Regions from separate parts of the Erwinia sp. 9145 genome, predicted to be linked through region 2. Evidence: predicted binding sites of a transcription regulator. Region 2 holds the regulator's gene; each other region holds the start of a gene.
The links. The regulator CRP, encoded in region 2, controls carbon source genes, mostly activating them, when cyclic AMP is high. The targets are predictions, from matches to a motif close to ATGTGANNNNNNTCACAT.

Region 1 (7,898 bases), 100 kb from region 2:
GAGGCCTATACCAACGGCAACTACCACGCTACCGCTGAACTGTTCAAATAAGCTGCATTGCCGGACCGCATTCCTCGTCAGCATGAAGACGTTTGGCTTCGTTCGCCGAAGCCCTTTTTACTGAGAGGCTGCGGCGGCAGGCACAGGCCTGCCCCGATCCTGACGGCCCCTCGTCGATGTGTTACAAACCGCCGATATGCAGGGCCTTCACTTCCATATATTCCTCCAGGCCCAGTACAGAGCCTTCCCGCCCCAGCCCGGACTCCTTCACGCCGCCAAACGGCGCCAGCTCGGTCGATACCGCACACTCATTGATGCCAACCATACCGCTTTCCAGCGCCGCGGAGACGCGGAAAACGCGCTGCAAGTTCTGCGTATAGAAATATGCGGCAAGGCCAAACTCGGTATCATTGGCGCGGCGAACAACCTCCTCTTCATTATCAAAGCGGAAACAGGCCGCCACCGGACCAAAGGTTTCTTCGCGTGAAAGCTGCATGTTGTCGTTGGCGTCAGCAATCACCGTCGGCTGCCAGAAATTGCCGCCCAGCGCGTGACGCGCGCCGCCGGTGACGATCCGTCCGCCGTTTGCCACCGCGTCCTTCACGTGCTCTTCAACTTTATCGACGGCGGCGGATTCGATCAGCGGCCCCACCACTACGCCTTCATCCATGCCGTTGCCCACGTTGAGTTTGCTGACTTCACCGGCAAGCTGATCCACAAAGCGATCGTAGATGCTGTTGTGGATAAAGAAGCGATTGACGCTGACGCATACCTGACCCGCATTGCGGAATTTATTGGCAATGGCGCCTTTCACCGCCGCATCGATATCTGCGTCTTCAAAGACGATGTAAGGCGCATTGCCGCCCAGTTCCATCGACACTTTTTTCATCGTTTCAGCCGCGTTGCGCATCAGCAGCTTGCCCACTCCGGTAGAACCGGTGAAAGAGATCTTTCTGACCGCCTTGCTGGCCATGATCGCATCGCTGATCGCATGCGTATCGCCCGCCACCGCATTGAGCACTCCGTCCGGCACGCCCGCTTTCTTCGCCAGCGCCAGCAGCGCAAAGGCGGAAAGCGGCGTGTTATTGGCCGGTTTGATCACACCGGTACAGCCCGCCGCCAGCGCCGGGCCCAGCTTGCGGGTCAGCATCGCCATCGGGAAGTTCCACGGCGTAATGGCCGCCACCACGCCAATCGGTTCACGCGTCGCCAGAATACGCGATCCCGCTTTGGCTGGCGGAATAATCTCCCCGTTGGCGCGCTTCGCCTGCTCGGCAAACCACTGAATAAAACTGGCGGCGTACTCTACTTCGCCCTCCGCTTCTTTCACCGGTTTGCCCTGCTCTGCGGTCATCAGTTTTCCCAGCCAGCTTTTGTTCTCAATCACCAACTGATACCAGCGATTGAGGATGTCGCTGCGCTCTTTAGCGGTTTTAGCCCGCCAGGCCGGAAACGCTTTCTCTGCGGCGGCAATCGCCTGTTCGGTTTCGTTTTTTCCGGCGCGCGCGACCTGCGCGATGGTTTCGCCGGTCGCCGGGTTGAGCACGTCAAAGGTTTCCTTGCAGCGTTGCCACTGGCCGCCAGCAAGGAAACCCGTCTGAAACAGTTCATTGTCCTGAAGGGATGACATGATACTTTTCTCCTGTAAGGGCTGAGGAGTAAGTATAGATGGTGAGATTCTCTGTGTATCAACCGCGAAAGCGTCGTATCAGATTTGCACCAGCGTATTCTGATATTTTTTCAGCATCTGTGCCAGACGCGCCACCGGTTCTGTCACGCTGAGCGGCGCCTCATAGTAACGCAGCTTCTCCTGATAGATCTCCAGCTCCGCCAGCAGCTGTCCGAAATAGCGGCGACGTTTGGCATCGCTGCCGCTGGCAATGACCTGGTCGGCGGTGTGACGCAGCTGTTTGTGGAAATCGGAAAGATCGCGGTTTACCGGAATGTCGGCGTCGCGCAGCCGCTGATGGCCGATAATCAGCGTCAGCGCGATGCGGTATTTATCGATATCGCCAGGAAACAGATTCAACAGCATAAAAAGCTGCTGATAGAGCGCGGGCAGATGGTTTTCCCGTCGCCTGGCCTGACTGGTGGTCATTGCCGCGACGGCCGCATACATAAAGCGGTTGAGCAAGGTGCGGCCAATGCGCGCTTTCGACGTGTCGCGGATCAATAAGATCACCAGCAGCGCAACACAGCAGCCAATGGCCTGCCCCAGCGCGTTGTCGAGGAAAAAATCCACCTGAAAGGTCATCGGATTATCCAGCGTCAGCACGTTCAGCGTTCCCACCAGCGCGCCGAGCGTGCCGATCTGACGGCGCTGGATCAGGATGCCGCCGATGAAGGTCATCACGCCCAGCGCGATACAGAGCAGCAGCATACTTTGCTGCGTGGCGGGCATGATCACCATATAGTAAATGGCGCCGATCGGGATCGCAGCGATCATGCCATAGAGAAAATCTTTCGCCATCATCAGCGGGTTTGGCATGCGCATCGCCAGCGCGGTGATCACCGCCAGCATCACCATCACGCCACTCCCTGATGTCCAGCCGGTCCACAGCCAGAACAGCGAGCCTACCGCCGTGGCAACAAACGTGCGGATACCGTTCACCAGCGCGTGGCGCGATTCCGCCGAGCGCATTTTCACCACCGGCTCGCTGTTCAGCACCTCTTCTTCACTGCGACTGATGCTGCTGTTGGTATGAATGCCTTTGATCAGCAGCAGATAGCGCGTGGCGGCGCCCACCCAGTTAGAAAGCGTCAGCGGCGTGTTTTTACTGCCGCTGGCAGCGATAATCCGCCGCATAATTTTCATGCGTTTGTGCACGTCCGCAATGGTTTCTACCGGTTTTTCAAACAACAGTTGAAACTGCGGCGGCATATACGCGCTCTGCGTGTTCTGGATAAGAAACGTTTCCGCTGCCTGAGTAATAAGCGTCAGCGAAAGCGTGTTCAGCGCGCGCATGCGTCGGTCTGTTTTTTGCCAGTGACCCGGTTCCATCAGCAGATGCGTACGCATTCCGTTCAGCGCCATCGTGCGGCGAACCAGTCCGGTCCAGGTTTTATCCACCTCTTCTTTGTCGGCATGCGTCACGCAGAGCTGCATCAGACGATAGTGTTCGATCAGCAACGCGTCGATCTCGCGCCCGATATCGTTTTTTATCGAACGCGGCGAAAACAGCATGTCGGCAAGCACGGCGCAAACAATACCGATAATGATTTCGCAGCAGCGCTCAACGGCAAACTGCGGCGCCAGCAGCACCGAACCGTTGGCATCCACGCTGACCACAATAATCAGCGCCGTATAGCCCGCCAGCCCAAGCGCGTAGGAGTTTTCTACCTTGATCAGCGATGAGAGCCAGACGCAAAGCCCGGCCCACAGGCAGCACAACAGTAGCATCAGCGCCGGTGCGCGAATGGTGGCGATCATAATGATCAGCGCCGCAATACAGCCGATAAACGTGCCGATAATACGCAACATGCCGCGATGACGCAGCGCGCCGGAGAAGGGATCGCCGCCTGCGGCAAAGGCCGTACCGCCCGCGACGATACAGGCGGTCATCACCGCCCAGCGCGGCGTTTCAAGGTTGAAGTGGAAACCAATCAGCAGCGCCAGCAGAATGGCGAAAGTGAGCTTGACAGGGAACCGCAGACGATACCACAGCATAGGGCGCTCCCGCTTAGCCGAACTCTCGCAGGCGATGCATCAGCTGCATCAACGGCGAGCGATCTTTCACGCGGCGATCGTTTTCACCCGTCACCACGACCGTGGCGGTGGTGCCGGAAGGATAAAGGTTGCCCTGCTGCCGATCGAGATGAATACGCACCGGCACTCGCTGCGCCAGGCGCACCCACTCCAGATTCGAATCAATGGTCGCCATGCCTTTGCTGTCGATGCTGCTGCTGCTGTTGGTCACGCCTGCGGCAATGCTGTCCACCGTTCCGTGCAGCACGCGGTTGCTGCCGAGCGGCGTGATTTCGACGCGATAGCCGGGGCGAATACCGTCCAGCTTGGTTTCTTCCATGTAAGCCAGCACGTAAAAGCTGTGTTGCTGAACCAGCGCCACGGCCGTTGAACCGCGCGTAATAAATTCGCCCCGGTAGACGTTAAGGTTGGTTATCCAGCCGTCGGCGGGCGCTTTCACCTCGGTTCGCTCCAGATCGAGCTTCGCGGTATTGCGCGTGGCCACGGCCTTCGCCAGCTGATGTTCGCTGGTCTGGTAATCATTATTTGACTGCTCAATGGCCTCGCGCGACATCGCAGAAACGCCCAACTGGTTGCGGCGCGACGCTTCACGCCGCTTTTCATTGACCAGCGCCTGGTAGTAACCCACGTCCGCTTCGGCCTGATCCAACGCCTGTTGATAGCGTGGCCTGTCGATAACGAACAGCACCTGATCCTTTTTCACCAGTTGGTTGTCACGCACGCGAACGTCGGTGATCAGGCCGCTGACGTCAGGCGCAATCGCCACAATATCCGCAGTGAATTTCGCATCGCGCGTCCACGGCGACTCGGTATAAAACACCCAGACACGGAAAATGACGACGATGGCGATAATCACTAAAATGAGGGTAAGAGCAAAACGAGTGATTTTTTTTGTTAGCGCTTTCATTGCAACCTCAAACGAACAACCGGGTAACCAGCCAGAACAGACAGCAGAACAGCGCAGTATTGAACAGCGCGGGATGCCAGACAAAATCATAGATGCCGGTCGGCGTAAGCAGACGACGCACCAGCCAGAACAGCATCAGTGACACAATAATTTCAAAAAAGATGGGCGGAAAAGAGAGCCCAAAAATAACCATAACCGGCAGCACGCTCATATCGATTCCTTAATGTTCCTCAACCGGTTCCACGTCTTTTGCCACACGTCACGCGCCCGATAATGGGAAGCATGTTGATAGTCACGGGATGACGCCTGGGGCAGGCGTGCGTTGAAAAATGACACGCAACAAAGGCGGGCGAGCGACGGCGAAGTGGTCCGGCAGTGCTATAGTAACGCGGCTTACTATATGTTTTCTACTAAATGTGATCTAAATCACTTTTAAGCCAGAGTTAACAATGGAAAAACTAAAAGGTATGTCCGTGTTCGCACGCGTGGTGGAACTGGGTTCATTTACCGCCGCGGCACACCAGCTCAAAATGAGCGTTTCCGCCGTCAGCCAGGCGGTGGCGAAGCTGGAGAATGAACTTCAGGTAAAGCTGCTTAATCGTAGCACCCGCAGTCTCGGCCTGACCGAAGCCGGGAAGATTTTTTTCCAGGGCTGCCGCCGGATGATGTCGGAAGCGCAGCAGGCGCACGAACAGCTCTATGCTTTCAACAACACGCCGGTCGGCACACTGCGCATTGGCAGTTCCTCAACGATGGCGCAAAACGTGCTGGCAACCATGACCGCCGACATGCTGAAAGAGTATCCGGGACTGACCGTTAACGTGATGACCGGCAGTCCGGCGCCCGATCCCATCGCCAACGGGCTCGATTTGGTGATCCGCGTCGGCGCATTGCAGGACTCCAGCCTGTTCTCGAAAAGGCTGGGCTCCATGCCAATGGTGGTATGCGCCGCCAGAAGCTATCTGGCGCAGCACGGCACGCCGGAGAAACCGGGCGACATCGGTAATTTTTCGTGGCTGGAGTACAGCGTACGGCCGGATAACGACTTTGAAATGACCGCCCAGGAGGGCAGTTCCATACGGCTTTCGCCGCAGGGGCGCTTTATTACCAACGACTCGCAAACGCTGTTGCGCTGGCTGGTGGCCGGGTGTGGCATCGCTTATGTGCCGCTGATGTGGGTGATTGACGAAATCAACGCCGGTAAAGTGGATATCCTGTTTGGTCAGTACTATTCGGCGCCGCGGCCGGTCTACGCGCTCTTTACGCAAAAGGACAAGCTGCCGTTAAAAGTGCATGTCTGTATTAACTATCTGACAGAGTATTTTGATAGGGTCGCCGACATCATGAAAGACATGGCGCGGAATGTTTAATAATCGGCAGCCGGCCTTGCCCGAAAACGCTTATACCAGGCATCAAGACGCGGGTGATCGTTGCCGAATGAGAGGTCAAATCTTTCTCGCGCGGTCTGGAAAATGGGAAAAGTGGTGAAGTCAGCTATTGTCGGTTGCTCGCCGGCCAGGAACGCATTCTCACCCACTTCCTCTTCCAGCACATTCAACAGCTCTGTGATATAAGCAAATAATCGATCCGCCGTTGCTTTTGACGGCGCAGCTTCTTTCTTCGGAAAAGCAGGGGTGATATTCCATAACCACAGCTGGCCTCGCGCCACAAGATCGCTCCCCAGCCGCTCCAGCGCACGGACACGCGCCCGTGAAACAGGATCGGTTCCTGTCATGGTATTGTGAGGAAAAATCTCTTCCAGATATTCTATAATGGCTGCGGAATCGTTTATGGCAACGCCCGAGTCCGTGAGCAAGGTGGGCGCCCGCCCCGAAGGGTTAATGCTGAGATACTCAGCGGAGCGGTGCTCGCCATTCAGATAATCAAGTTCGTACCGTGGGATAACCAGGCCTTTTTCAGCTATATAAATAATGACCCGGCGTGGATTAGTGCCTTTACTGAACTGATACAAAAGCATAAAACCCCCTCAACACGCATGCCTTACTCAGGGTGCCATTCGCTGGCGCCAGACGCCGCCCATCGGGCGACGCCGTGAGATCAGGCCGTTCCGCCAACGGTCAGCCTGTCCAGCTTCAGCGTTGGCTGACCCACGCCGACCGGCACGCTCTGACCCTCTTTGCCGCAAACGCCCACGCCTTTATCCAGCGCCAGATCGTTGCCGACCATGGAGATTTGCTGCATGGCTTCAATGCCGGAGCCGATCAGCGTCGCACCCTTCACCGGTTTGGTCACCTTACCGTTTTCAATCAGATAGGCTTCCGAGGTTGAGAAAACGAATTTACCGGAGGTGATATCCACCTGTCCGCCGCCAAAATTGGGTGCCCAGATGCCGTAATCAACGCTTGCGATAATGTCTTCCGGCGTCGACTGGCCCGCCAGCATATAAGTGTTAGTCATGCGCGGCATCGGCAAATGCGCGTAGGACTCACGGCGACCGTTGCCGGTAGGACTGACGCCCATCAGGCGCGCGTTGAGCTTATCCTGCATGTAGCCTTTCAGCATACCGTTTTCAATCAGCACGTTGTACTGACCCGGCACGCCTTCATCATCGACCGCCAGAGAACCGCGCAGCCCTTCTATAGTGCCATCGTCCACCACGGTACACAGCTCAGACGCCACTTTCTGGCCCATCTGTCCGCTGAATACCGAAGTGCCGCGACGGTTAAAATCGCCTTCCAGCCCGTGTCCGACCGCTTCGTGCAGCAGCACGCCAGGCCAGCCCGCGCCCAGTACTACCGGCAGCGCACCGGCCGGTGCGGCAACGGCGCTCAGGTTGACCAGCGCCATGCGCACGGCTTCACGCGCCCAGGCTTCCGCCCGCGTTTCGCCCGCTTCGTTAGCGAGGAAAAATTCATAACCAAATCGGCCGCCGCCGCCGCTGGAGCCGCGCTCGCGTTTGCCGTTTTCTTCCACCTGCACGCTGACGGAAAGCCGCACCAGCGGACGCACGTCGGTCGCCAGCGTACCGTCCGTTGCCGCCACCAGCACCAGCTCGTAGACGCCGCTCAGGCTGGCGCTGACCTCCTGCACGCGCTTATCGGCAGCGCGGGCGGCCTTGTCCACGCTGTGTAGCAGGGCGATTTTCTCTTCACGGGTCAGGCTTTGCAGCGGATCGGCAGTGGTGTACAGCGAGCGGTTTACCACCGCGCCGAGCGTATGCGATTTACCGTTGCCCTGTTCGCGCACGATGCTGCGTGCGGCGCGGGCACTTTGCGTCAGCGCATTCAGTGTAATTTGATCGGCATAGGCAAAGCCGGTTTTTTC
Region 2 (7,898 bases):
GGTTCTGCTGGCTGGACCTGGCAGTTAGTGATTGAGCATTTACTGGGTATAACGCGGCACGGGGAATATCTGTCTGTCCGGCCACGGCTGCCCGCTGACTGGCCTGCGGTCACGGTGATTTATCGGGAAGGAAACGGCACTTATCATATCAACGTGACCCGCACGAGCGGCGTCGGTCAACTGTGGCTGGACGGTGTGCTGTGCGAAAATGAAGCAATACCCTTGAGTAAAGATAACCTGGAACATCAGGTTATCGTTCATTTGCCTGATGAAGAGGCTCCCTGACGGAGGGCCCTTGCACGCTGACGCGCATGACTTAACAATCCGCGCGTCAGTTTTTTTATCAGTAAATGCGGAATTAATGCCAGATCAGCAGCACGCAGGCCGCAGTAAGCAGGCCCATCGAGACGTTGAAAATTTTCCATGCCCGGCGGCTGCGCAAAATACGGCCAATCAGCGAGCCAAAGCCGAGCCAGATCACGCCCGACACCAGGTTCACCAGCGCCACACCAACGCTTATTGCCATCACCGAGCCGCGCCAGGCGTCACCGCTCAGGCTGAAGGCGGCGACAGCGCCCAGCGTCATCAGCCAGGCTTTGGGATTGATAAGTTGAAGCATTCCACCCTGCCAGAACGGCATCGGCGCGGGCGGCGCAGTGGGCGTCTCCAGTTTCTCGTAGGCCGCCGTGGCAATTTTCCACGCAAGCCACAGCAGATAGAGGCTACCGGCAATTTTTAACGCCAGATGGAGCGAGGGATAAAGTAAAATCAGACCGCCAATACCGAAGGCCACCATCAGCAGTATCAACTGCATGCCCAGCATGATGCCAAACAACAGCCACAGCGAGCGAAGAAAACCAAAATTCGCGCCGGAGGCGGTGAGTAGCATATTATTAGGGCCGGGTGTAATCGCGGCTACCCACAGAAAGCCCAGCATAGACAAAAAAAGACTCAGTTCCATATGAAACGGGTGCTCCTCACCGCAAATCTGAAATGAACCTGACGAAGCTAGCAATGTGACGGGGATCCTACAAGCCTTTTGAAGATGAATTTTAACAACGTAAATGATGACGCCTTCCGTCCTCTGCCGGGCCTGAGCAATCCCCATCTGCAAACGATGTTGCCGCGTCTGGTGCGCCGTCGGATCTCGCTCATGCCTCACTGGCAGCGGCTGACGCTGCCGGACAGTGATTTTGTCGATCTGGCCTGGAGCGAAGATCCGGCGCAGGCGCGCCATAAGCCGCGCGTGGTGCTGTTTCACGGGCTGGAGGGTAGCGTCCACAGCCCTTATGCCCACGGATTGCTACAGGCGTTTCAGGCACGCGGTTGGCTGGGCGTGGTAATGCACTTTCGCGGCTGTAGCGGCGAACCCAACCGGCTGGCGCGGATCTACCATTCAGGCGAAACCGAAGACGCCAGCTACCTGCTTCAGTGGCTGCGCGACGAGTGGGGCCACGTTCCCACTGCGGCCGTCGGCGTCTCGCTGGGCGGTAATATGCTCGCCTTTCTGATGGGCCAGCAGCAGGAGAGGTGTTTACTTGACGCCGGCGTGGTGATTTCGGCGCCGCTGATGCTGGAACCCTGTAGCGTTAAGCTTGAGCAGGGCTTTTCGCGCGTCTATCAGCGTTATCTGTTAGGCTTGCTAAAGCAAAACGCCGCCCGCAAGCTTCACGCCTGGCCGGGTACGCTGCCGGTGGATTTACCGGCGCTTAAAGCGATGAAAAAACTGCGGGAATTCGACGATGCGATTACGGCACGCGCCCACGGTTTTCGTGATGCGTCCGACTACTATCAACGCTGTAGCGCCCTGCCGCTGCTGCCCGGCGTGGCGAAACCGCTGTTGATTATTCACGCGGCGGACGATCCCTTTATGACCGCCGCGGTGATCCCGCCGCCGGCGATGCTGCCCGCTACGGTGGAGTATCAGCTCACCCGGCACGGCGGACATGTAGGATTTGTAGGCGGCACGCTCTTAAAGCCGCAAATGTGGCTGGAGCAGCGCGTGCCGCAGTGGCTTTCAACCTGGCTGGACAAATGAAATGATTATTCCCTGGCAAGACGTTTCCGCGGAAACCCTTGAAAATCTGATTGAATCATTCGTGCTGCGAGAAGGCACCGACTACGGCGAGCAGGAGCGTTCGCTGGCGCAGAAGGTGGAGGACGTTCGACGTCAGCTCGCCAGCGGCGAAGCGGTGCTGGTGTGGTCAGAACTCCATGAAACCATTAACATTATGCCGCGCGGCAAATTCAGCGAATAGCGGCAAATGCAGCCGCCGCTGTCAGCGGCCCGCGTGACACCTACCGGCGGATCGTGATAACAATGCCGCATTGAAAATTTTTTCAGGGAGTCGTTCGCCATGTCAGCTAAACATCCTGTGATCGCCGTTACCGGCTCCAGCGGAGCGGGCACCACCACCACCAGCCTGGCCTTTCGCAAAATCTTTCAGCAGTTAAATCTGCGTGCGGCAGAAGTCGAGGGCGACAGCTTCCATCGTTTTACCCGGCCCGAAATGGATATGGCGATCCGTAAAGCACGCGACCTGGGCCGACATATCAGCTACTTCGGCCCCGACGCCAACGACTTTCTGCTGCTGGAGCAGACCTTCAGCGAGTATGGCCGCAGCGGCACCGGCCAGTCGCGCAAATATCTGCATACCTACGACGAAGCCGTGCCGTGGAATCAGGTTCCCGGCACCTTCACGCCCTGGCAGCCGCTGCCGGAACCTACCGACGTGCTGTTTTATGAAGGACTTCACGGCGGCGTGGTGACATCGCAGCATAACGTGGCGCAAAATGTCGATCTGCTGGTGGGCGTGGTACCGATTGTCAATCTGGAGTGGATTCAGAAACTGGTGCGCGATACCGGCGAGCGCGGTCATTCACGCGAAGCGGTGATGGATTCGGTGGTGCGTTCAATGGAAGATTACATCAACTTTATTACGCCGCAGTTTTCGCGCACCCATATTAACTTCCAGCGCGTACCGACGGTAGATACGTCTAATCCCTTTGCCGCGCGCGGTATTCCTTCGCTGGATGAAAGCTTTGTGGTGATCCATTTTCAGGCGCTGGACGATATCGACTTCCCTTATTTATTGTCGATGCTTCAGGGATCATTCATCTCGCATATTAATACGCTGGTGGTGCCGGGCGGAAAAATGGGGCTGGCGATGGAGCTGATTATGGGGCCGCTGGTCAAACGCCTTATTGAAGGAAAAAAAATTGAATAAAGCCCCGTTAACCGGAGCATTAAGGTTTATAGCGTATTCACTTCAAAACTGTGGGTAATTTCAACGCCTTTCCCCAACATCAGCGCCACGGAACAATATTTTTCGGCGGAAAGTTCAACGGCGCGAGCAACGGCTTTATCACTCAACGCGTTACCGCTAACGATAAAGTGCAGGTTGATATGGGTAAACAGTCGCGGTGCCTCTTCGCGCCGCGTTGAGGTGAGTTTGACTTCGCAATCAACGACGTCGTGCCGGCCTTTTTGCAGAATGGAAACCACGTCGATCGCGCTGCAACCGCCCGCGGCCATCAACACCATTTCCATCGGGCCTGGCGCTTTATCGCCTGCGTTTCCGTCCATTAACAGCTGATGCCCGGATGAGGATTCTCCCAAAAAAGTCAGACCTTCCACCCATTTGACGCGCGCTTGCATAACCGACTCCTTTAATTCATTCAATTCACATCAGATTACGCGCTGATAACAAAAACGGCAATGCGTCCTGTTTCCCGCTATGCTGAAGCGAGACAACAGAAGACACTCGTTTAAAGCTGTGTTAAAAACAAAGCTGAAACACTCTCGTCAGTACTCTACAAGCGTGACGAAACGGGACGATATAATGAACCCTGCGGGCCTGGACAAATATCCCGATGGGAAACGCTTTACTATTTCAACGCCTGGCAGACAAATCAGCGCCTGCATTCAGGTATGATGACAACAGAGGATAACAGCGAATGGTTCTCGGCAAACCGCAAACAGACCCGACTCTTGAATGGTTCCTGTCACATTGCCATATTCATAAATATCCATCAAAAAGCACGCTGATTCACCAGGGTGAAAAAGCAGAAACGCTTTACTACATCGTCAAAGGTGCGGTCGCCGTGCTGATCAAGGATGAAGAAGGCAAAGAGATGATCCTCTCTTACCTCAATCAGGGCGATTTTATTGGAGAGCTTGGCCTGTTTGAAGAGGGCCAGGAGCGTAGCGCATGGGTTCGTGCGAAGACCGCGTGTGAAGTGGCTGAAATTTCCTATAAGAAATTCCGTCAGCTTATTCAGGTGAATCCTGACATCCTGATGCGTCTCTCTTCCCAAATGGCGCGTCGTCTTCAGGTCACCTCCGAGAAAGTGGGTAATTTAGCGTTTCTTGACGTGACGGGCCGCATTGCCCAAACGCTGCTCAACCTGGCGAAGCAGCCGGACGCGATGACTCACCCGGACGGCATGCAAATCAAAATCACCCGTCAGGAGATTGGTCAGATCGTTGGCTGCTCCCGCGAAACCGTTGGCCGCATTCTCAAGATGCTGGAAGATCAGAATCTGATCTCCGCACACGGAAAAACTATCGTCGTTTACGGCACGCGCTAACCGGCTTTGCTACTCTGGCGCGGCATCCATGCCGCGCCTTTTTATTGGGTACAGCGAAATGTGGCGCAGACTGATTTACCATCCTGAAGTGAACTACGCACTGCGTCAGACGCTGGTGCTCTGTTTGCCCGTGGCAACAGGATGGCTGGCCGGTAGCCTGCAATACGGGCTGCTCTTCTCCCTCGTACCGGCCTGCTGCAACATCGCCGGGCTTGACACGCCGCATAAGCGCTTCTTCAAACGCCTGATCATTGGCGGTTGCCTGTTTGCCTTCAGCAGCTTTCTGATCCAATACCTCGGCGCGCAGGCGGTGCCGCTCCCGGCGATCCTGCTGGTGATGGCGCTGCTGCTGGGCGTCACCGGCGAGATCAGCCCGCTGCACGGCAGGCTGCTGCCCGGTTCGCTGATTGCCGCCATCTTTACCCTCAGCCTCAGCGGTCGCATGCCGATGTGGCAGCCGCCGCTGCTCTACGTGCTTGGCACCATCTGGTACGGCGTCTTCAACTGGTTCTGGTTCTGGCTGTGGAAAGAGCAGCCGATGCGCGAAACGCTCAGCCTGCTTTATCGTGAACTGGCTGCCTATTGCGAGGCGAAATATACGCTATTGACCAGACTAACCGATCCTGATGATGCGCTGCCGCCGCTGCTGGCGCGGCAACAAAAGGCGGTCGATCTCATCAGCATCTGTTATCAGCAAATGCATATGCTGGCCGCCAGTCGCGATAATCACCATAAGCGCCTCACCCGCGCCTTTCAGGTGGCGATGGATTTGCAGGAGCATATTTCGGTCAGCCTGCATCAGCCTGAAGAAGTGCAGAAACTGGTCGGGCAAAGCCATGCTGAAGCGGTGATCCGTTGGAACGCGCAGACCATCGCCGCGCGTCTTCGCCAGCTGGCCGACGATATTCTTTATCACCGGCTGCCGGAGCGTTTTTCAATGGATAAGCAGTTGCAGGCGCTGGAGAAGATCTCACGCCAGCACCCGGACAATCCGGTGAGCAATTTTTGCGCCTGGCACTTCAGCCGCATCGCGCGCGTGCTCCGCACTCAGCGCCCGCTCTATCAACGCGACCTGATGGCGGATCGCCAGCGCCGGTTGCCGCTGCTGCCGGCGATCAAAAGCTACCTTTCGCTGAAATCCGCCGCGCTGCGCACCGCCGCACGTTTCGCGGTCATGCTGGCTTTTGCCAGTTCTCTGGCCCTGTTCTTCGATCTTCCTAAACCTTACTGGATTTTGATGACGGTGATGTTTGTCAGCCAGAACGGCTACAGCGCCACGCGCGTGCGCATCCAGCACCGTGCGCTCGGCACGCTGGCCGGGCTGGTCATCGCCGCCATTACGCTGCGTCTGCATGCGCCGGAGTCGCTGATTCTGTTGGGAATGCTGACCATTACCCTGGCCGGCTATCTGGTGATCCGTAAATTTTACGGCGTGGCGATGATTGGCTTTACCGTCACCGCCGTCTGGTCGCTTCAGTTGCTGTCCCTGAACGGCGCGGACTTCCTGCTGCCGCGCCTGCTTGATACGATAATGGGCTGTCTGATTGCTTTTGGCGGCATGATTTGGCTCTGGCCGCAGTGGCAGAGCGGTCTGCTGAGGCAAAACGCGCACGATGCGCTGGAAGCGTTTCAGGACGCGCTGCAAATGCTGCTGGGCAACGAAGAGGATGCGACAAAGCTGGCCTGGCAACGTATGCGGGTCAATCAGGCGCATAACGCGTTGTTCAATTCGCTGAACCAGTCAATGCAGGAGCCGGGGTTTAATACGCGCTATCTGTCCGATATGAAGCTGTGGGTGACGCACAGCCAGTTTATTGTTGAGCACATCAACGCCATGACGATTCTGGCGCGGGAGCATACCATGCTCACCGCATCGCTGGCGGAACGCTATCTTCAGAGTTGTGAAATCGCCCTTCAGCGCTGCCAGCAGCGGCTGGAATACGACGGCCCCAGCTCCGCCAGCAGCATTCTGGAGGCGCCGGAGGATTTTAACCGCGGCCCGGTGACCATTCTGGAGCGGCACGTCAGGCGCGTGCTGGATCACCTGAGCGTGATGCACACCATTTCGTCGCTGGCGTGGTCCAACCGGCCTCACCACGGAGGCTGGTTGTCACGGCGGTTACGAAAAGGCGCCTGATAAGCCAGGTACGTTGTCGAGCGCTCTGGCAAAGCGCGCCATGCCTTCTTCAATGTCCGCCGGTTCGATCACCAGCGAAGGAGCAAAGCGCAGCACGTCGGTGCCGGCATTCAGGATCATCACGCCTTCGGCGGCGGCGGCATTGAGAATATCGCGCGCTTTTCCGGCATGCTGTGGTTTAAGCGCCGCGCCAATCAGCAGCCCTTTGCCACGGATCTCACTGAACAGATCGCGTTTTGCATCCAGCGCCTCCAGTGCAGCGACAAACTGCGCGCGACGCGTTTCTACGCCGAGCAGCACCTCTTCGGTATTAATGATGTCCAGCGCGGCTTCCGCCACGGCGCAGGCCAGCGGGTTGCCGCCGTAGGTGGTGCCGTGAACGCCCGGCGACATCACGGAGGCAATCTCCTGCGTGGTCATCATGACGCTGACCGGAAAACCGCCGCCCAGCGCTTTCGCCGAGGTCAGAATATCGGGCTTCACGTCGTAGTGCTCATAAGCGAACAGTTTGCCGCTGCGCCCCATGCCGCTTTGCACTTCATCCAGCACCAGCAGCGCCTGATGTTCATCACAGAGCTGGCGCAGCCCCTGCATAAATTCTGGCGTAGCCGGTACGACGCCGCCTTCGCCCTGAATCGGCTCAACCACGATAGCGCAGGTGTGATCGTCGATCACCGCTTTCACCGCCGCCAGATCGTTAAAAGGAACGTGGACGATATCGGCAGGTTTTGGCCCGAAGCCGTCAGAGTATTTAGGCTGACCGCCGACGGTAACGGTAAACAGCGTGCGGCCATGGAAAGCGTTATGAAAGGCGATAATCTTACTTTTATAAGGCGAGTGCCGTTTGGCGGCATAGTAGCGCGCCAGTTTAAACGCGGCTTCGTTGGCTTCCGCGCCGGAGTTGGCAAAGAACACACGCTCGGCAAAGGTAGCGGCAATCAGTTTGCTGGCAAGGCGCAGCGCGGGTTCATTGGTAAAAACGTTGCTGGTGTGCCACAGCGTTTCGCCCTGCTTTTTCAGCGCCTCAACCAGCGCCGGATGGCAGTGGCCCAGCGCGGTGACCGCGATGCCGCCGGAGAAATCAATATACTCCTGGCCCTGCTGATCCCATACGCGGCTGCCTTTGCCCTTCACCGGCACAAACTGCGCAGGCGCAAATACGGGTAAAATC
Region 3 (7,898 bases), 480 kb from region 2:
TCAGTGCTTCGATTTCATCCGCATCCTTCACCACGCTGTCGGTCAGGTTCTCATTACCCTCGGCGGTAATAATAATGTCGTCTTCAATACGAATGCCGATGCCGCGATATTCAGCGGGCACGTCGGCATCCGGCGCAATGTAAAGCCCCGGTTCGACGGTGATCGCCATGCCAGGCTCCAGCGGGCGATCGCGATCGTTACCGTAGCCGCCAACGTCATGCACGTCCAGCCCAAGCCAGTGGCTCAGCCCGTGCATAAAAAACTGTCGATGCGCCTGCGCAGCAATAAGCTCGTCCACCTCACCTTTCAGCACGCCCAGCCTGACCAGACCACTCACCATGATCTCAACAATCTGCGCGTTGACTTCACGAATGCTGGTGCCGGGGCGGAACAGCGAGAGCGCCGTATTCAGTGATTCCAGCACGATGTCGTAGATTGCGCGCTGCGGCGCAGTGAATTTACCGCTGACCGGGAAAGTGCGGGTAATATCGCCCGCATAACCCTGATATTCGCAGCCGGCATCAATAAGCACCAGGTCACCTTCCCGCATCTGGCTCTCATTTTCGGTGTAGTGAAGGATGCAGCCGTTCTCACCCGCGCCGACAATGGTGTTATAGGCCGGGAAGCGCGCGCCATGCCGGGTAAACACGTGATGAATTTCGCCTTCGAGCTGATATTCGAACATGCCTGGACGGCAGCGCTCCATCGCCCGCGTATGCGCCAGCGCGCTGATACGTCCGGCCTCACGCATAACGGCCTGCTCCTCCGGCGATTTGAACAGACGCATCTCGTGCACCCAGGGACGCCAGTCTGTCAGCGTGGCGGGCGCGGTGAGATTCTGACGCGCGCCGCGACGAAGCGCCTCCAGCGCGTCAAAAACCAGCGTATCGGCAGCGGCGTAAAGACCCTGCGCGTGATAAACCACGTCGAGGCCATTCAGCAACAGCGGCAGTTGTTCGGCGATGTCATCCCACGGCAGCGCACGATCGACGGATAACTTTTTCGGTGCGGCGTCCTGCCCCAGACGACGGCCAAACCAGGTTTCGGCCGCCGGATCGCGTACACGGTTAAACAGTACGCTGTGGTTATGCGTGTCATCGCTTTTAATCAGCAGCAGCGCCGCTTCCGGCTCGTTAAAACCGGTGAAGTACCAAAAGTCGCTGTTCTGACGATAGGGGTATTCGCTGTCATTGCTGCGGGTCGCTTCCGGCGCGGCAAAGATGACCGCTGCGCTTGCTGGCGCCATTTTCGCCAGCAGCGCCTGACGGCGTTGCACAAACTCTTGCTGAGTCATCTGCTTCTCCTGAATGCATTCATCCGGCGTCTTAATGCAGCGTCGGTTTCGTTTCCGGTGCCGTTGGCCCTGGCGTCTGGCGAGTAAAGGTGTCGTGGCACAGCAGCGCCGCCACGCGGACGTACTCGATAACTTCCTCCAGCGACTGTTCCAGCTCGTCCTGATCTTCCTCTTCATCGTAGCCCAGTTGCGCGATGGTTCTCAGGTCATCAATCGCTTCGCCGGTTTCACCGGTAACCTTGTCAAGCTTAGGTTGAGAAAGGCCCAGACCGAGCAGAAAATGATTTACCCAGCCGGCCAGTGCGTCGGCGCGATCGAACACGCTGATGTCGTCGTCGTCCGGCAGATAGAGCTGGAACAGAAAGCCCTCATCTTCCAGCGTGTCATTGATGCCCTGATAGAGCTGTTGCAACGGGCGCGACAGCGACTGCGAGAACGCCATACCGTCGTTGGTAAGATCGTGTACCCGCGTTTGCCAGCTGCTGTCGTTATTGCCGCCGCAAACCATCCCACTGATAAGGCCGTGCATTTCAGCGGGCGTCATGCCGACGCCCTGCTGCGTAAGTGCTGAAGCCAGCGTGTCGTAGCCCGGCATGATGTTTGATAGTGACATACGTTTTGGTCGTCGTTGGCTGGATGAGTTCGTGTTATGCTACCACCAGGTGCCTCAACGATTCCAGAAAGGGGTTGTTTCTTCTGTAAGGCGTGGTTTATAGTGGCGCCCCTCTCAACCCGTTGAGCGGTATAGAGATTAGCGGCGCAGTAATCAGTCAGGATGGTGGCATGTCTGCACAACCCGTAGATATTCAAATTTTTGGCCGGTCTTTAAGAGTAAATTGTCCGCCTGAACAGCAAGATGCGCTGAAGATGGCTGCCGAGGATCTTGATCAGCGGTTGCAAGATTTAAAAGTTCGCACTAGAGTCACGAATACCGAGCAGTTAGTTTTTATCGCTGCACTGAACATCTGTCATGAACTGGCGCAGGAAAAAACAAAAACCCGCGATTACGCCAGCAACATGGAGCAGCGCATCAGAATGCTGCAACAGACCATTGAACAGGCGCTGCTTGAACAGGGTCGTATCACAGAACGTAGCGGTCCGAAGTTCGAATAACACCTTTGCGTCTGCTGTGCTACAGTGACGGTAAGGAAACAAATTTCTCTGAGATGTTTGCAAGCGGGCCAGTCCCCTGAGCCGATATTTCATACCAACAGAGTGTGGCGCTCTGTGACCTGTGTGTATGCCCGGTCCGTCCGGGAAACCTGATGGTTGCGACGGCACATTCACCTTGAACCAAGGGTTCAAGGGTTACAGCCTGCGGCGGCATCTCGGAGATTCCCTTCTTTTTCCCTCCCTCAATACTTCACACGCTCTCTGTAAAGAGTTTTCTCGCCGACCGGGTGGGTAAAACCCTCTCTGTGCTGGCGATATGCCTCCCGTTAAAGAAGCCACCTGAGATCGCTTAGAGACGCCTCGCTTCGCTAAGCTGTTAGTTTTTATACTACGATAACAACACTACTTTTATAATTACCCCGTTGCGGCAGACTACCAGTGACCTTTCACTGGAGACACTTTATGCGCGTATTTCTTACCGGAGCGACCGGTTTTATCGGATCGCACATCCTTCCTGAACTACTGGCCGCCGGACACCAGGTTATTGGTATGACTCGCTCTGACGCAGGGGCGCAATCCCTGAAAGCGGCGGGCGCGGAAGCCTTCTTTGGCACGCTTGAAGATCCAGAAAGCTTACGCGACGCCGCCAGCCGCGCTGATGCCGTTATCCATACGGCATTTGATCACAACTTCGCCCGCTTCGTGGAGAACTGCGAAAAAGACGGGCGGGTAATTGAGGCGCTGGGAGAGGCACTGAAAAACTCAGATCGCCCGCTGATTATTACCTCTGCCGTCGGCATAGGCGATGCCGGACAGGGTCAGCCAGCCACAGAGGATATCTTCAATGCAAACCATCCTAATCCACGTATTATTTCAGAAGCGACAGGCAACAGGCTGCTTGAAGCAGGCGTGAACGTACAGGCGGTTCGTCTGCCGCAGGTGCACAATACGGTTAAACAGGGGCTGATCTCGCCTTTCGTAGAAATGACGCGTGAGAAAGGACGCTCGGCCTGGGTTGGCGAGGGCACTAACTGCTGGTCAGCCGCTCACGTCCTCGATGTGGCGAAACTCTACGCGCTGGTGCTTGAAAAGGGCCAGAAAGGCGCGCGTTATCATGCGGTTGATGAAGAAGGCGTGCCTGCGCGCGATATTGCTGAGGTTGTTGGCGCAGGGCTGGGCGTTCCCGCGGTGTCCCTCTCTCCTGAAGAGGCCCAGCAGCATTTCGGCTGGTTAGCGCGTTTTATGGTCATGGATCTTCGTGCTTCAAGTACCTGGACACGTCAACAGCTTGGCTGGCAGCCCACCGGCCCACGGCTGCTGGACGATCTTCGGGCAATGGATTACCACTCCTCATAACAATATAAATGCTCATCAGGATGCGGTCGTTCTGTACCGGCGCCCGCATCCTGCTGATGAGCGCGTCTTTCAATACCCGGGATTTCACCCGCACCGCGCAATATGGCAGAATCATACGCATCCATTCTCACAAATCAGTGGTGAGCCGTGAATCTGACCCTGTACGACCGACAGGATATCCGCACGCATATTCGCCATTTGCGGCGGGCGCTGACGCCTGAACAGCAACGAATTGCTGCTGAGCGCGCAGCCGGGCGCGCGCTCAGCTTTTCGCCTGTCGGGCAGGCCAGCAGCATTGCGCTGTTTTTGTCTTTTGATGGCGAGCTGAATACGCGACCGCTTATCGAACGGCTCTGGCAGCAAAACAAACGGGTTTATTTACCGGTGCTCCATCCCTTCTCTGCCGGACAGCTGCTGTTTATCCGCTACGAAGCCGACACGCCGCTGTTGCCGAATCGCCTGCGCATTCCTGAACCGAAACTGGATATTCGCCGGATGGCGACGCTTGAGGAGCTGGACGTGATAATGGTGCCGCTGGTCGCGTTTGATGAACAGGGGCAGCGCCTTGGCATGGGCGGTGGTTTTTACGATCGCACGCTGCAAAACTGGCGCCAGCACAACGTGCTACCGGTTGGGCTGGCGCACGACTGCCAGCAGGTAGCGGCGCTGCCTACAGCGGAGTGGGACGTGCCTCTTCCAGCGCTGGTGACGCCATCAAAAATCTGGCAGTGGCCGGGCGAACAGCTCTGACTATTTTTGCGATAAAAAAAGAGCCGCACTGCGGCTCTTTTTTATTCAGCGCGGCGCAATCAGTAAAGCAGGCGGGCGCGAATAGTGCCGGGAATCAACTTCATCAGCTGAAGAGCCGTATTGGCAACCTCATGCGGCGCATCGATATCAATGACAACATAACCCATCTGCGGCGTGGTTTGCAGGTACTGCGCGGCGATGTTGATGCCCTGCTCAGCAAAGATCTTGTTGATAGCGGTCAGCACGCCGGGACGGTTCTCATGGATGTGCAGCAGGCGGCTCTGGTCGCCATGCATCGGCAGGGAAACTTCCGGGAAATTAACGGCGGAGAGCGTCGAGCCGTTGTCGGAGTATTTCGCCAGCTTGCCAGCGACTTCAACACCGATATTCTCCTGTGCCTCCTGCGTCGATCCGCCAATGTGCGGCGTCAGAATAACGTTATCAAATTCGCAAAGCGGCGAATTAAACGGATCGCTGTTGGTGGCAGGCTCTTCCGGGAAAACGTCAATGGCGGCGCCGGAGAGGTGCTTGTCTGCCAGCACCTTGCACAGCGCCGGGATGTCCACAACCGTACCGCGTGAGGCGTTGATCAACATCGCGCCTGGCTTCATCAATGCCAGCTCTTCCGGGCCGATCATATTCTGCGTGGACGGCGTTTCCGGCACGTGCAGGCTCACGATATCGCTCATATTCAACAGATCGGAGAGATGACGAACCTGCGTGGCGTTGCCAAGCGGCAGCTTGTTTTCAATATCGTAAAAGAAAACGTGCATGCCCAGGCTTTCGGCCAGCACGCCAAGCTGCATACCGATATGGCCATAGCCAATAATGCCAAGCTTTTTACCGCGCGCCTCGTAGGAGCCAACGGCCAGTTTGTTCCAGACGCCGCGGTGCGCCTTTGCATTCGCTGCCGGTACGCCACGCAGCATCAGCAGAAGCTCGCCGATAACCAGTTCGGCAACGGATCGGGTATTGGAAAAAGGGGCATTAAACACCGGGATCCCACGCTTGGCTGCCGCGTTAAGATCGACCTGGTTGGTGCCGATGCAGAAGCAGCCCACCGCCACCAGTTTTTCAGCCGCCGCGAAGATCTCTTCGGTTAAATGGGTGCGCGATCGAATGCCGATAAAATGCGCGTCGCGGACGGACGCTTTCAGCGCTTCGCTATCGAGCGCACCCTTGTGGAATTCGATATTGGTATAGCCAGATGCGCGCAGGTTATCGATTGCGCTCTGATGCACGCCCTCAACCAGCAGAAACTTAATCTTGTCTTTCTCCAGTGATACTTTTGCCATTATCCGACCCTATTTAGCAGACTTCAGAAGGAACCAGTCGCTCGTTATGTATTCAGAGCATAAGCCAGTCTTCTGTCAAAATAACAAAATTTACGGCTGCGGCAATACAAACGATTGCGGTTATCACAGTGCGACCGACGAACGCTCCGGCGCAATTCAACAGATAATCATGATGCAGCAGCGGTCATCAGCGGGATCGACGTTCAGCGCAGGTTTATGTGACATAAGTCACTAAATATGGCCTGAAAAATAAATGTCATATTTTCAGATAAAGCGGCGCCGCCGCGCCGCCTTGTAAGATCGTTTTTCTATCGTTCTATCGTTTTTACGCCATCCGGGCTGCCGATCAGCGCAATGTCTGCGCCGCGCGTGGCGAAAAGCCCGACGGTCACGACGCCTGGCAGCGCGTTAATGGCTTTCTCCAGCGCGACGGCGTCCAGGATCGAGAGATTGTGCACATCCAGAATGATGTTGCCGTTATCGGTCACCACCTGTTGCCGGTACTCCGGCAGGCCGCCCAGCTTTACCAGCTCACGCGCGACGAAACTGCGTGCCATAGGGATCACCTCAACCGGCAGCGGAAATTTGCCCAGAACGTCCACCTGTTTAGACGCATCGGCAATGCAGATGAACCTGTCGGCGACGGCGGCAATGATTTTTTCCCGCGTCAGCGCCGCGCCGCCGCCTTTTATCATCTGCATGGCGCCGTTGATCTCGTCGGCGCCGTCAACGTAGATCGCCAGCGAATCCACCTCGTTTAAGTCTAAAACCGGTATGCCCAGTGATTTCAGCTTTTGCGTGGAGGCCTCAGAGCTGGAAACGGCGCCGTTGATCTGATGCCTGATCGAGCCAAGCGCGTCGATAAAGTGCGCAGCGGTCGAACCCGTGCCTACACCAACGATGGTGCCTGGCTGTACGTATTTAAGCGCGGCCCAGCCAACCGCCTTTTTCAGTTCATCCTGCGTCATAATATGTTCAAAATCCGTGCTGTCCTTTGATGCGCGCTAGTATAAAACAAACCCAAACGAAAACGCTGCTTTACTCCGCCCTTTATTAATACTCTGGAAGCCAGCCCACAAAGCGACTGTCGCATAAAGTCGTTGTTACACAGGGCAAAGTGACAAAAATATGGCATAGTGCGAATTCACCACCAGACAGAGAGTTGAACTGACCATGAAACGCCCGGATTATCGAACGCTTCAGGCGCTGGACGCCGTGATCCGCGAGAGAGGCTTTGAACGCGCCGCGCAGAAGCTGTGTATCACCCAATCCGCCGTTTCACAGCGCATTAAGCAGTTGGAAAATATGTTTGGTCAGCCGTTGCTGGTACGCACCGTGCCGCCGAGACCGACGGAACAGGGGCAAAAACTGCTGGCGTTGCTGCATCAGGTTGAACTGCTTGAAGAGGAGTGGCTGGGCGATGAAATAAGCGGCACCACGCCGCTGCTGCTGTCGCTGGCGGTAAACGCCGACAGTCTGGCCACCTGGCTGCTGCCCGCCCTGAAAAACGTCCTGACGGACTCGCCGGTGCGCCTCAACCTTCAGGTAGAAGATGAGAGTCGCACTCAGGAGCGGCTGCGTCGGGGCGAAGTGGTCGGCGCGGTCAGTATTCAACCTCAGCCGCTGCCGAGCTGCCTGGTGGATCGGCTGGGCGCGCTGGACTATCTCTTTGTCGGTTCTAAACCCTTTGCCGAACGCTATTTTCCCAACGGCGTAACCCGTTCTGCCCTGCTGAAAGCGCCTGCCGTCGCCTTCGACCACCTGGATGACATGCACCAGGCGTTTTTACAGCAGAACTTCGATCTGTCGCCGGGCAGCGTTCCCTGCCATATCGTTAATTCGTCGGAAGCCTTTGTTCAGCTTGCTCGGCAGGGCACCACCTGCTGCATGATCCCGCATTTGCAGATTGAGCGCGAACTGGCGGAAGGTGAACTGATCGACCTGACGCCGGGGCTGTTTCAGCGTCGGATGCTGTACTGGCACCGCTTTGCGCCGGAGAGTCGTCTGATGCGTAAAGTGACTGATGCGCTGATTGCGCACGGTCATCGCGTTTTGCGGCAGGATGGATAGCGGGAAAAAGGCCGCCGCGC
Region 4 (7,898 bases), 920 kb from region 2:
ATTTATCAGGCAGATGCACAGCGCTACAGCGCTATGGACTATCAGCGCTGCGGACGCAGTGGGCTCAGGCTTCCCGCCGTCTCGCTGGGGTTGTGGCACAACTTTGGCGATGTGACACAGGTGGCAACCAGCCGTTCACTGCTCCGGCACGCGTTTGATTGCGGCATCACCCATTTCGATCTGGCCAACAACTACGGGCCGCCGCCGGGATCGGCAGAAGAGAATTTTGGCCGCATCCTGCGTCAGGATTTTCTGCCCTATCGCGACGAGCTGATTATCTCTTCTAAAGCCGGCTACACCATGTGGGACGGCCCTTATGGCGACTGGGGTTCACGCAAGTATCTGATTGCCAGCCTGAATCAGAGCCTGAAGCGCATGAATCTCGATTACGTGGATATTTTCTATCATCATCGCCCTGATCCGGAAACGCCGCTGGAGGAGACGATGAGCGCACTGGATCATATCGTTCGCCAGGGTAAAGCGCTCTATATTGCTTTGTCGAACTATCCGGCGGAAAGAGCGGCCGAAGCCATCGCCATTCTCAAACAGTTGGGCACGCCGTGTCTTATCCATCAGCCGAAATATTCGATGCTGGAGCGTGGGCCAGAAAACGGACTGCTGGAGGTGTTAGGCAACGCAGGCGTCGGCTGCATTGGCTTCTCGCCGCTGGCGGGCGGCCTGCTGACCGATCGCTATCTGAACGGTATTCCTGACGATTCACGTATCGCCAGCGGCAGTCAGTTTTTAAGCCGCGATCGCTTAACGCCAGAGACGATGGCGAAGATCCAGCAACTGAATCAGCTGGCGCAGCAGCGCGGGCAGAAGCTGTCGCAAATGGCGCTGGCATGGGTGCTGCGCGATCCGCGCATGACTTCTGTTCTGATCGGCGCCAGTAAAATCAGCCAGATTGACGATGCGGTTGGCATGCTGGCTCGTCGCGATTTCACGCCGGCTGAACTGGATCAGATCGCTACGATTCTTGGATAGGTCACCGGCTGCGGAGAAGTCTCAAACCGCCCCGCCTGGCGCTTTTTTCGGATTGCGCCAGGCGAAACCTCACTGCCCATTTTATAATCTGCCTTAACGGTGCGCTGATGGTGCGCTGATAAGGAGTCATCATGAAACATCTCTTGCTTATTGCCGCGTTGCTGGCAAATTTCTCTCCCCTGGCGATGCACACAGCGCAGGCCGATAACACAGCGATTCCTCTTGCACCGGGCATATCGCTTCAGATTGGCGACAATTATTCGAATGGGCGGTACAACAATTATCGCTACGATGAAGGGCGCTGGCGACAGCATGAGCAGTGGCGACGTCAGCAGGAGAGGCGCCAGCGCTATGAATGGCAGCGTCAGTACCGGTGGCAGGGGTATGAACGCCAGCGGCAGTGGCAGCAGCGGGAGCGGCATCGCGAATGGCGTGAACGCGATCGCCACCGCGACTGGCAGCGACAAGAGCGTTTGCGCTACGACAATCGCCATCGCGGTTAAGACATAAAAAAAGCCGACGTCATGTCGGCTTTTTTATGCAGAAAGAATTAGCCCGTCACCATGGAAATCAGCAGGTAAAGATTGAGCGCAACCACGATGACCACGATGACGCGCCCCACGTTTTGCATCAGCCGTGAATTGGTTAAATCGCCCATCAGCTCACGATTGCCGGTGAACGACAGCAGCGGCAACAGCGCCAGCGCAATACCGAAGCTCAGCAGCACCTGGCTCATGATCAGAATGCGGGTGGGCTCCCAGCCCGCAAAAATCACAATAAATGAGGGCAGCATCGTCACTACCCGCCGCACCAGCAGCGGAATGTGAAAACGGATAAAGCCCTGCATCACCACCTGCCCCGCCATGGTGCCGACAACGGTTGAAGAGAGGCCAGCCGTCAGCAGACTGAGGCCGAACACCATCGCGGCGGCTTTGCCCAGCAGCGGATCCAGCGTCAGCCAGGCCTGATCCAGGTCGGCAATGCCGGTGTGTCCGCTGAAGTGAAAAGCCGCTGCGGCGGTCGCCATCATCGCCAGATTCACAAACCCGGCGATGGTCATGGCAATCGCCACATCCAGCCGCGTTGAGTTATAGCGCTCGCCGCGCGTTCCGCCGTCCGGGTTTTGCGTCAGCGAGGAGTGAAGATAGATAACGTGCGGCATGATGGTTGCGCCCAGCACGCCAGCCGCCAGCAGCACCGCGTCCGCCCCAGGCAACGATGGCACCGCCAGCCCCTGTACCAGATCTGCCACGTTTGGCTGCGAAAAGAACAGTTCAATGACGTAGGCGGCCGCGACAAACAGCAGCATGCCGCCAATCACCACTTCCAGCGGCTTTCTGCCCCGGTTTTGCAGCATCAAAATCAGGAAGGTCACCACGCCGGTCAGCACCGCGCCCTGTAACAGGCTGACGCCAAAAACCAGTTTGAATCCGATAGCCGCACCGATAAACTCCGCCAGATCCGTCGCCATGGCGATGATCTCCGCCTGCACCCAATAAAACCACACCACCGGGCGCGGATAGCGATCGCGAATATGTTCCGCCAGATTTTTACCGGTGGCGATGCCAAGTTTGGCGGACATCAGCTGGATAACCATCGCCATAATGTTCGCCCAGACCACCACCCAGAGTAATTTGTAGCCATAGGAGGCGCCAGCCTGGATATTAGTCGCAAAGTTGCCCGGATCGATATAGCCGATAGCCGCGATAAATGCAGGCCCCATCAGCGCAAACTTGATTTTTCGGGAACCGCGGGCAAGCTGCGTCGCGGTGCGACTTTCCAACATAGTATGACCTCTGTAAACACCTGATAAACGCATTGTCTTTTAAATGATAATGATTATCAAGTGCATTAATGGCAGGAAAAACTTATCAGTACAATAGCCAGAGCTAATAAGTATAGCCTTTGCTATAACACAGGCCACGTTACAGGTGTGTTAATTAATTAGCAACATTTTTCACTTTAGGCTATCAGCTATGACCTTACAAGTTATTGGGTGGTTTTTTAAACAGTATCAGGATGTGATCGGCGGAAGAATTCTTGCGCAGAAGGTAAAAGGTAATACTTATAATGCGGCCTGGATCTCGTTTTTCCGTTGCTTGTTACATAGAATACGCACCGCAATATAACAGCCTTCAAATTTGGAGCATACATGTCCCGCATTCTGCATTTTGCTTTGGCGCTGGTTGTGGTCGCCCTGCTTGCCCTGCTGGTAAGTAGCGATCGCAAAAATATCCGCGTCCGTTTTGTTATTCAACTTCTGGTGATCGAAGTCCTGCTGGCGTGGTTCTTCCTTAACTCAGAAGTCGGTCTGGGATTTGTTCAGGGGTTCGCAGGCCTGTTTGATAAACTTTTATCCTATGCCGCTCAGGGTACAAGCTTTGTCTTCGGCAATATGAACGATAAGGGACTGGCCTTCTTCTGGCTGAACGTGCTTTGCCCTATCGTTTTCATCTCCGCGCTTATCGGCATTCTTCAGCACTTCCGCATTCTGCCGATTGTCATTCGCGCGATTGGCACCGTGCTGTCGAAGGTGAATGGCATGGGTAAACTGGAGTCGTTTAACGCGGTAAGCTCGCTGATACTGGGACAGTCAGAAAACTTCATCGCCTATAAAGACATTCTTGGAAAAATGTCGCAGCGCCGCATGTACACTATGGCGGCTACCGCGATGTCCACCGTTTCGATGTCAATCGTTGGCGCCTACATGACCATGCTCCAGCCGAAATATGTCGTGGCGGCGCTGATCCTCAACATGTTCAGCACCTTTATCGTGCTCTCGCTGATCAACCCTTATCGCGTTGAAAGCGAAGAGGATCTGAAGCTGAACGATCTGCACAAAGGTCAGAGCTTCTTTGAGATGCTGGGTGAATACATTCTCGCCGGTTTCAAAGTGGCGGTGATTGTTGCAGCGATGCTGATTGGTTTTATCGCGCTGATTTCGGCGGTCAATGCGCTGTTTGACACCATTTTCGGCATCAGTTTCCAGGGCGTATTAGGCTATGTCTTCTATCCGTTTGCCTGGGTAATGGGCGTGCCGTCGGGCGAAGCCTTGCAGGTGGGCAGCATCATGGCCACCAAACTGGTATCGAATGAGTTTGTGGCGATGATGGATCTGCAAAAAATTGCCGGTTCGCTGTCGCCGCGCGGTGAAGGCATCCTTTCCGTCTTCCTCGTCTCCTTTGCTAACTTCTCCTCGATCGGCATCGTGGCGGGCGCGATCAAAGGCCTGCACGAAGAGCAGGGAAATGTGGTTTCCCGCTTCGGACTGAAGTTGCTGTACGGCTCAACGCTGGTCAGCGTGCTGTCGGCCTCAATCGCCGGTTTAGTGCTGCACTAAGTGTTAAGGGCGAACCCCTTGCGGGTTCGCCCTGACTATTCCAGCGGCACGTTAAGATGCTCGCGCAGCGTTGTCCCTGAATACGCTTTCCGAAACGCTCCCCGCGCCTGCAAAACGGGCACCACCTGGTCGGCAAAATCGTTCAGTGAAGCAGGCATATCCGCAGGCATCAGCACAAAACCATCGCACGCCCTGCTCTCAACCCATGCCATCATCTCGTCGGCTATCTCCTCCGCCGTTCCCGCCATGACCGGAAAAGAGGCGCTGGCCGCATAGCGTTTCGCCACCTCCGCCAGCGTTTTTCCCTGCCGCCGCGCTTCAGCGATCACATATTCAAAACGCCCTTTGCTGCCGCTGATGCGGTCGAATATGTCCGGGAACAGCGCGTCGGGATCGTGCTGAGAGAGATCGTAATTCATGCTCGCCGACATAAAACTCAGTCCGGCGAGCGGATCGACCAGCTCATCAAGCCGCGCGCGCTTCTCCTGCGCTTCCCGATGCGTTTTCCCCACAATCGGCATGACGCCCGGCAGGATCTTACAGGCGTCGGGCGCGCGCCCGATGGCGACCATATCCTCTTTGAACTGTTGGTAAAAGGCGCAGGCGCGCTCCCGTTCGGGATGGACGGTAAAAATTACTTCGCCCACGCGCATGGCGACCGCTTTGAAATCCGCCGAGACGCCCGCCAGAATCTGTACCGGCCTGCCTTGCGGTGGCGCCGCCACGGTAAGCGGCCCCTGAATATGGAAGTGTTCACCGTTGAAGCGCGTATAGCGGACTTTGCTGGCGTCGACGTAAATGCCGCTGGCTTTATCCACCACCCGCGCGCCCGGCTGCCAGCTGGCAAGAAGCTGATGTACGGCAGCGATAAATTCGTCCGCGCGCCGGTAGCGTTCGGCATGCCCCATGTGCTGCATCCGGCTGAAATTGCGCGCCTCGCCGTCGTTGGTGGAGGTCACCGCGTTCCAGGCCATGCGCCCGTGGCTGAAATGATCGAGCGTGGCCAGCGTTCGCGCGGCGTGAAAAGGCTCGCCGTAGGTGGTGGAGAGCGTCCCGCCCAGGCCAATGCGTTCCGTGCCCAGCGCCAGTGCGGTCAGCAGCGCCATCGGTTCAGGCCGCGCGTAGCCCGGCCGGTACTGTACGGTGGTGGCGATATCGCCGCCGTAGATGTCGTCAATGGAGAGTTTGTCGGCAACAAAAGCGAAATCAAACTTCGCCGCTTCGGCCTTTTTCACCAGCGTGAGCCAGGTGTCGAGCCGCATGGGATCGGGGTTTTCCGCCGCCGGATGTCGCCAGCCGCCAGCGTGCAGCCCGGTGTCGCTGAGATAGAGCGCCAGATGCATGCTATTTCCCCTGCGACAGGCTGAGATCGATAAAGGTTTTCGCCTCAATCGGTTTGGGGATCAGACCGTTTTTCAGATACAAATCTGCCGTATTTTGCTGAACCGCCAGCACCGCCTGCGTATCAGGTTCGACCTGATTGAGCTCGCGTTTCACCTTCAGCAGCGCCACCTCCTGCGGAATACGCAGCAGTCTGGCAATGGCGGTGGCGTACGCCTGCGGATGCTTCGCCGTCCAGCTGCGTGCGCGGATCAGCCGCTGGCTGAAGTCAGCCAGCGCCGTTTTTTTGTCGGCGATGGCTTTGTTACTGGCAACCAGATAGCTGAGTGCCGGATAGTCTTTGCCGTCAGCGATGATCTGCGCGCCGGACTGCTGCGTGGCGAACGACACGTAGGGTTCCCAGGTGGCGACGGCGTCAACGCCGCCCTGGTCGAGCACCAGCGTGGCTTCGGCTGGCGTAGTGAAGACGAAGGTGACGTCGGAAGGCTGAAGGCCCGCCTTGCCCAGCGCCTGCATGGCCAGGTTATGGCCGGAAGAGCCCTTCACCGTGGCGATTTTTTTGCCCTTCAGCTCACTTACGTTACGGATGGCGCTGCCCTTCTTAACGATTAGCGCGTTTCCGGCGTAGCGCGTCGCCAGAATGCCTTTCGCGTCCAGCCCCGCCGCCACGGCAAAGGTCAGCGGCGCGTCGCCTACCGACCCGGCATCCAGCGAACCGGCGCGCATCGCTTCCAGCAGCGGCGCGGCGTTGGCAAACTCATGCCATTCAATGGTGTAAGGAACATTGCTCAGCTCGCCCGAAGCTTCGAGGATGGCACGCGCATTGGCGCGCTGATCGCCAACCGACAGCGTGCCGGCGGCAAAGACGGACGAACTGAACAGTGCAAGTGCACAGATACTGAAGCGAAAGGTTTTCATCTGGTGTCTCAACAGGAGGAAAATTTCAGGCTAGCATCCGTTTTTTTATTCTCTAAATGCCTTTGCCGGGTAATGATTATGCAAAATTCTTCTAACACTTCGTTCACACTCTTTTGATGATTTTCAGCTTAACAACGCACAAATATGAATTTCACAGCCCGGGCGCCGGATCATAGGGTTTTCTTCATGTTGGTTTTATTACCCGCCTTCCCTGGAGAAAAAATTATGAGCATTCAGTTCCTTGGCATGATCGGTCACCGACTGGCCTCAGAAATCATTCCACCCGCTGGCCCGGTATTTAATAAGCAGTACATCGCTGATTTCGCCCGCGCCCATGAGCAGGCCGGTTTTGATCGCGTGCTGGTCGGCTACTGGTCCGATCAACCGGACGGTTTTCTGGTGACCGCCCACGCGGCAGCCAGCACCTCACGCATTAAGTTTTTGCTGGCGCACCGTCCCGGTTTTGTTTCGCCGACGCTGGCCGCCCGCAAACTCGCCACGCTCGATCAGCTCACCGATGGCCGCCTGGCGGTACATATCATCAGCGGCGGCAGCGATGCCGAGCAGCGTAAAGACGGCGACTTTTTGAATAAAACCCAGCGTTACGCCCGCACCGACGACTTTCTGGATGTGTTAACGCAAAGCCTCACCGCAGAGCAGCCTTACGATCACCACGGCGACTATTATCAGGCAGAGCAGGCCTTTGCCTCCGTGAAGCCGGTGCAGGCGAAACTGCCGATCTATTTCGGCGGATCGTCTCCGGAGGCTATTCAGGTTGCCGCCCGCCACGCCGATGTCTTCGCTCTGTGGGGCGAGCCGCTGGCCGGTGCCAGAGAGACCGTTCGAACCGTACGTGCGGCGGCGGCAAAACAGGGTCGGCAAATCAGCTTCAACATCTCTTTCCGGCCCATCATTGCCGCGACGGAAAAAGAGGCGTGGGAAAAAGCCGAGTATATTCGCGAGACGGCGCGCAAGAAGCTGGCCGAGGTGGGACATGATTTTGGCCTGCCCAAGCCGCAAAGCGTGGGCGCAGAGCGACTGATGGCGGCGGCCAGAGAAGGCGAACGGCTGGACCGAAATTTGTGGACCGGCATCGCTAAGCTGGTTGGCGGCGGCTATAACTCCACCTCGCTGGTGGGCACGCCGGATCAGGTTTCCGATTCGCTGCTCGACTATTACGATGCCGGTATTGAGAGCGTGCTGATCCGCGGTTTCGATCCGCTTAACGATGCGGTGGAGTATGGCAAAGCGCTGATCCCGCTGACGCGTGAGAAAGTAGCGGCACGCCGCATCGCGAGGAGTGCCTGATGCG

Region 1: a site for CRP is predicted at 5,028-5,045, ahead of aaeR (HTH-type transcriptional activator AaeR). Genes of this name have one in related genera too.
Region 3: a site for CRP is predicted at 6,025-6,042, ahead of serA (phosphoglycerate dehydrogenase). Genes of this name have one in related genera too.
Region 4: a site for CRP is predicted at 3,058-3,075, ahead of FA91_RS12630 (NupC/NupG family nucleoside CNT transporter). Genes of this name have one in related genera too.

The regions. Positions count from the first base shown of each region.
Region 1 is NZ_JQNE01000001.1:3,457,703-3,465,600, forward strand. It holds gene yhcN (peroxide/acid stress response protein YhcN) at 1-51, shown strand, start outside; gene FA91_RS16305 (NAD-dependent succinate-semialdehyde dehydrogenase) at 182-1,630, opposite strand; gene aaeB (p-hydroxybenzoic acid efflux pump subunit AaeB) at 1,709-3,667, opposite strand; gene aaeA (p-hydroxybenzoic acid efflux pump subunit AaeA) at 3,681-4,613, opposite strand; gene aaeX (p-hydroxybenzoic acid efflux pump operon protein AaeX) at 4,621-4,824, opposite strand; gene aaeR (HTH-type transcriptional activator AaeR) at 5,063-5,983, shown strand; gene FA91_RS16330 (glutathione binding-like protein) at 5,980-6,591, opposite strand; gene tldD (metalloprotease TldD) at 6,672-7,898, opposite strand, start outside.
Region 2 is NZ_JQNE01000001.1:3,560,090-3,567,987, forward strand. It holds gene FA91_RS16865 (glucoamylase family protein) at 1-285, shown strand, start outside; gene FA91_RS16870 (LysE family translocator) at 359-961, opposite strand; gene FA91_RS16875 (hydrolase) at 1,046-2,038, shown strand; gene FA91_RS16880 (YheU family protein) at 2,040-2,258, shown strand; gene FA91_RS16885 (phosphoribulokinase) at 2,358-3,227, shown strand; gene FA91_RS16890 (OsmC family protein) at 3,254-3,658, opposite strand; gene crp (cAMP-activated global transcriptional regulator CRP) at 3,958-4,590, shown strand; gene FA91_RS16900 (YccS/YhfK family putative transporter) at 4,649-6,727, shown strand; gene FA91_RS16905 (aspartate aminotransferase family protein) at 6,710-7,898, opposite strand, start outside.
Region 3 is NZ_JQNE01000001.1:3,084,907-3,092,804, forward strand. It holds gene pepP (Xaa-Pro aminopeptidase) at 1-1,294, opposite strand, end outside; gene FA91_RS14620 (YecA family protein) at 1,326-1,907, opposite strand; gene zapA (cell division protein ZapA) at 2,078-2,407, shown strand; RNA gene ssrS (6S RNA) at 2,450-2,633, shown strand; gene FA91_RS14630 (SDR family oxidoreductase) at 2,870-3,763, shown strand; gene FA91_RS14635 (5-formyltetrahydrofolate cyclo-ligase) at 3,911-4,513, shown strand; gene serA (phosphoglycerate dehydrogenase) at 4,573-5,808, opposite strand; gene rpiA (ribose-5-phosphate isomerase RpiA) at 6,117-6,776, opposite strand; gene FA91_RS14650 (LysR family transcriptional regulator ArgP) at 6,982-7,878, shown strand.
Region 4 is NZ_JQNE01000001.1:2,637,547-2,645,444, forward strand. It holds gene mgrA (L-glyceraldehyde 3-phosphate reductase) at 1-987, shown strand, start outside; gene FA91_RS12620 (DUF2502 domain-containing protein) at 1,119-1,490, shown strand; gene FA91_RS12625 (Nramp family divalent metal transporter) at 1,538-2,773, opposite strand; gene FA91_RS12630 (NupC/NupG family nucleoside CNT transporter) at 3,140-4,327, shown strand; gene FA91_RS12635 (NtaA/DmoA family FMN-dependent monooxygenase) at 4,363-5,670, opposite strand; gene FA91_RS12640 (ABC transporter substrate-binding protein) at 5,672-6,586, opposite strand; gene FA91_RS12645 (LLM class flavin-dependent oxidoreductase) at 6,812-7,894, shown strand; gene FA91_RS12650 (ABC transporter substrate-binding protein) at 7,894-7,898, shown strand, end outside.